DNA from 2 places in the Ancylobacter mangrovi genome. Region 1 is predicted to be linked to the other one. Evidence: riboswitches for the same ligand, from Rfam matches in the RefSeq annotation. Region 1 holds a riboswitch; the other holds the start of a gene.
What was found. A riboswitch is a leader RNA that binds a small molecule or an ion and turns the genes downstream of it on or off. The one in region 1 is predicted to bind cobalamin.
Positions count from the first base shown of each region.

Region 2: linked by a shared signal. The riboswitch ahead of cobW (cobalamin biosynthesis protein CobW) and the one ahead of NVS83_RS20280 (ribonucleoside-diphosphate reductase subunit alpha) in region 1 are both predicted to bind cobalamin.

Region 1 is NZ_JANTHY010000010.1:53,565-55,761, reverse strand. Features, by position in the region: gene NVS83_RS20295 (aldo/keto reductase) at 1-1, opposite strand, end outside; gene NVS83_RS20290 (ArsR/SmtB family transcription factor) at 14-322, opposite strand; partial or broken gene NVS83_RS20285 (GTP-binding protein) at 503-601, opposite strand; cobalamin riboswitch at 728-944, shown strand; gene NVS83_RS20280 (ribonucleoside-diphosphate reductase subunit alpha) at 1,059-2,197, shown strand, end outside.
Region 2 is NZ_JANTHY010000007.1:283,464-285,660, forward strand. Features, by position in the region: gene cobN (cobaltochelatase subunit CobN) at 1-271, opposite strand, end outside; gene cobW (cobalamin biosynthesis protein CobW) at 311-1,390, opposite strand; cobalamin riboswitch at 1,510-1,725, opposite strand; gene NVS83_RS18470 (serine hydrolase domain-containing protein) at 1,746-2,197, opposite strand, start outside.

The sequences.
Region 1 (2,197 bases):
TGAACAAATCTCCTCAGGTGTTGTGCTGGCCGAGAATGGCATCGAGAAGTCCCGGGAACCGAAGATTGACGTCGTGTCGGCGGACGCTGTTGACGACCTCGACCCCTCTGCGCTCCGAACGGATGAGCCCCGCCTCGCGCAGGATGCGGTGATGATGTGAAACGGTAGATGGCGGCAGCGCCTCGCACGCCTCGCTGCAGTTCATGCTGCCTTTGGCCAGCAGCTTCTTGACGATGTCCCGCCGGGAGGCATCCGACAAAGCGTGCAGAATGCCATCGAGCGTGAGTTCACCGGCCGGGGGATGATGGAACGTGCGGACCATGAGTTCTTCTAGCCGAACGTTTCAACATTTCAAGAATATGGAAATATAGACGCGGCACATGCTCTACACATTTCCGGCACCAGCCGCGGCGGCCAGCCCGCGTCGCCTAATTCTCGCGCGCCTCGACTATGCGGCGCGCCGCGTCGTGAAATCCACGCCGCGAGCCGTCGCGCCGGGTCTCCCCTCGCCGTTGGCCAGCACATGGTTAAGAAGGGCGGTCTTGCCGGCGCCGAGACAGCCGGAAAGCGCCGCGACCGGAAGGCGAGGTTCCGCGCATATATGCACGCTACTCTTGCATGCTGATGCAGCGTACCATTTTCATGGAGAATGAAGCCGGATCAAGCCCTGCGCTCGTCATATCCGGAATAAACTGATCCAGATATTGACCTCATGAGACGATAAGGCGCTAAATATGGACGTCACGGTCCCTCGAATCGCGAGATGAGAGGGCTAAGAGGGAAGCCGGTGTGACGCCGGCGCTGCCCCCGCAACTGTAAGCGGCGAGCCGATATCCAGCCCTGCTCCAGACGGCACAGGGGGTCACTGAGGCGACGAGCCTTGGGAAGACGGATGGAGGCACGGACCCGCGAGCCAGGAGACCTGCCGCGACACCGATGAAACGTCCTCGGGCGGGGTGTCCCGGTGGAACGCATTGGTCGTGCGCCGGTCTGCTTCCGCTTCACGCTCCATGTCGTCTCCGCTCGGCCCTTGCCCCATGCAACGGGGTCTGCAGCCGATGTCTCCCAGTCTCGAAACCGAACGCCCGCTCGTCCGGGCGCCCCTGCCCCACGCGCCCGCGGGGGCCGTCGCCGCCATGCCCGCCTACCAGGTGATCCGGCGCAACGGCGCCGTCACGCCGTTCGACGCCGCGAAGATCGCAGTGGCGCTGACCAAGGCGTTTCTCGCCGTGGAAGGCTCCAGCGCTGCCGCCTCGCGCCGCGTGCACGACATCGTCGCCGGGCTCACCGAGCAGATCGTCGCCGGTCTGACGCGGCGCGCCGATGCCGGGCGCACCTTCCATATCGAGGACGTGCAGGACCAGGTGGAGCTCGCCCTGATGCGCGGCGAGCACCACAAGGTCGCCCGCGCCTATGTGCTCTATCGTGAGGAACGGGCGAAGGAGCGGGCGGTGGCGAAGGCTGTGCCGGCCGCCGCGCCGGCGCTGCGCATGAAGGGGACTGACGGCGCGCTGGTTCCGCTCGACGAGGCGCGACTCGCCACGCTCGTCGAGGAGGCGACATCCAGCCTCGCCGACGTCTCGGGCGAGGCGATCCTCACCGAGACCCACCGCAACCTCTATGACGGCATCGCCGAGGACGAGCTGGCGCTCGCCCCCATCCTCGCCGCGCGCACGCTGATCGAGACCGAGCCGAACTACTCCCGCGTCTCCGCCCGGCTCCTGCTCGACAAGCTGCGCCGCGAGGCACTGTCCTTCATTGCCGGACAGCCTGAGCAGGCAACGCAGGCGGAGATCGCGGAACGCTATGGCGAGTACTTCCACGCCTACATCGCGCGCGGCATCGACGAGGAGCTGATCGACCCCGAGCTTGCCCGCTTCGACCTCGAGCGGGTGGCGGGCGCCCTGCTGCCCGAACGCGATTTGCAGTTCGACTATCTCGGCCTGCAGACGCTCTACGACCGCTATTTACTGCACGCGCGCGGCATCCGCTTCGAGCTGCCGCAGGCCTTCTTCATGCGCGTCGCAATGGGGCTTACCCTGCGCGAGGTCGACCGCGAGGCGCGGGCCATCGAATTCTACCGGCTGCTCTCCTCCTTCGATTTCATGGCCTCGACGCCGACCCTGTTCAATGCCGGTACGCTGCGTCCGCAGCTTTCCTCCTGCTTCCTCACCACCGTGGCCGACGATCTCGACGG
Region 2 (2,197 bases), on a different contig from region 1:
CCAGCAGGCGGACCACGATCACGCGCGCATGCACGGCCACCTTGTCGATCCACAGATCGACTGACATCGGATGGCGCAGGTCGCGCAGGCTGGCGAGCCGCAGGCTGGGCAGGCGATCGCCCGCCGCAAGAGCAGCCTCCTGCGCCCGCGCCAGCGCGCCGAGATCGCTGTCGGTGAAGGACAGCACCACCACCTCCCCCGGCGTCTGGCCGAGGTCGACCGGCTCGACAAGATCGTCGAGGCTGGTCGAGGTGGTGGTGAGGATGTGCATCGCTCGGCTCCCGGCCCGGCGCGTCGTTCGGGCGTCGCGTCAGGCCGGAACCGAGACGCCGCTGCGGGCGCCGGCGCCGGAAAGGATCGCCTCCACCTTCGCCCGGTCGAGGCCCTTCAGCCCGATCGCGACCAGCCGCCCGGTGCGCGGGCCCGCGCCCCAGGGACGGTCGAACTGGTGGCTGACGCGCGGGCCGACCGCCTGCACCAGCAGCCGCATCGGCTTGCCGGCGACGGGCAGGAAGCCCTTCACCCGCAGCACGTCCGCCTCTTCCGCCGCCCGCGCCACCCGCGCAGCGAAGGCCGCCGGATCTTCGATCTCGGGCACCTCGACGACGAAGCTGTCGAAGTCGTCATGGTCGTGCTCGGCCTCGTCGTCGTGATGGGTGCGCCGGTTCTCGATGTCGTCCTCGGTGCCCACGCCAAGGCCCATCAGCACCGCCGGGTCGATCCGCCCCTGCGCCACGCTCACCACGCTGACGCCCTTCGGCAGCTCGGCGTCGAGCGCGGCCCGCGCCCGGACCTGGCCCTCGGCGTCGACGAGGTCGGCCTTGGTCATGATGACGAGGTCGGCGCAGGCGATCTGGTCGTCGAACACCTCCTCGATCGGGTCGTCATGGTCGAGCTGGACGTCGCCGGCGCGCTGCTCGGCGAGCGCGTCGTGGTCGTGCGCCACCCGGCCGGAGGCGAGCGCGTCGCCGTCCACCACCGCGACCACGCCGTCCACCGTCACCCGGCTCCGGATCGCAGGCCAGTGGAAGGCCTGCACCAGCGGCTTGGGCAGGGCGAGGCCGGAGGTCTCGATCAGGATGTGGTCGACCTTCGGGCTGCGGGCGAGAATGGCGTCGAGCGCGGGCACGAAGTCATCCGCCACGGTGCAGCAGATGCAGCCATTGGCGAGCTCGACCACGTTCTCCTCCGGGCAGGTCTCGATGCCGCAGCCCTTCAGGATCTCGCCGTCTATGCCGACGTCGCCGAATTCGTTGACGATCACGGCGAGCCGCTTTCCGCGCACGTTTTCAAGGATATGCCGGATCAGCGTGGTCTTCCCCGAGCCGAGGAAGCCGGTGACGATGGTGCACGGCACCCGCGAAAGGTTGGTCGGGTCGGTCTGGCTCATGCGGCGTCTCCAGCGGGCCGGTCGGGTCACGGGATGCGCCGGCCGCGGAGATTTCCGCGCGAAGCCGCCGGGAATGGGTGCCCGTCGGCTCTGCCTGAACGCCGGGCACCCCGCCGGCGATCACGACCGAACCGATGGCAGGTCTCCTGGCTCGCGGGTCGCCGCCTCGTCGCCGCCTTCCCGGGAACATCCCAGTGGCATCCGGCACGGGCTCGCCGCTCACAGTTGCGGGGGCAGCCGCGGAATTGGGACGCGCCGTTTCCGGTTGGCGTCCCGCACCGCATTCCCTCTTCGTCCCTCCCCGGGGGGAGGAAACCGTCGGTCGCCTTCACTTAAGGAGCCCGCGCGGCGAATGTCAACGCGGGGCGGACGGCCGCTCCCCGCCCTCGCGGACGGCCGGCAGCACGACCTTCTCGAGCACCGCGCGCGAGAACGCGCCCTGATCCGGGTCCCGGTAGAGCCCGGCGGTGCTGACCACCACGAGGTCGAGCGCGGGGACGATGAAGATGCGCTGGCCGCCAAGACCGATCGCGGCAATCCAGCTCACCTCCCCGCCCGCATGCGGCGAGGCGCCGATCCACCACTGGTAGCCGTAGCGCATCGGCCGCCAGCCCTCGAAGCGCGGCGCGGTCGATTCGGTGATCCAGTCCTGGGAGACGACGCGCCGCCCCTTCCAGACGCCGCCGTCGAGCACGAGCTGCCCGATCTTGGCCATGTCGCGCGCAGTGAGCCTCAGCCCGCTGGCGGCGGCGGCATCGCCATTGCTCATCGCCACCCATTCGAACATGTCGATGCCCAGCGGCTCGA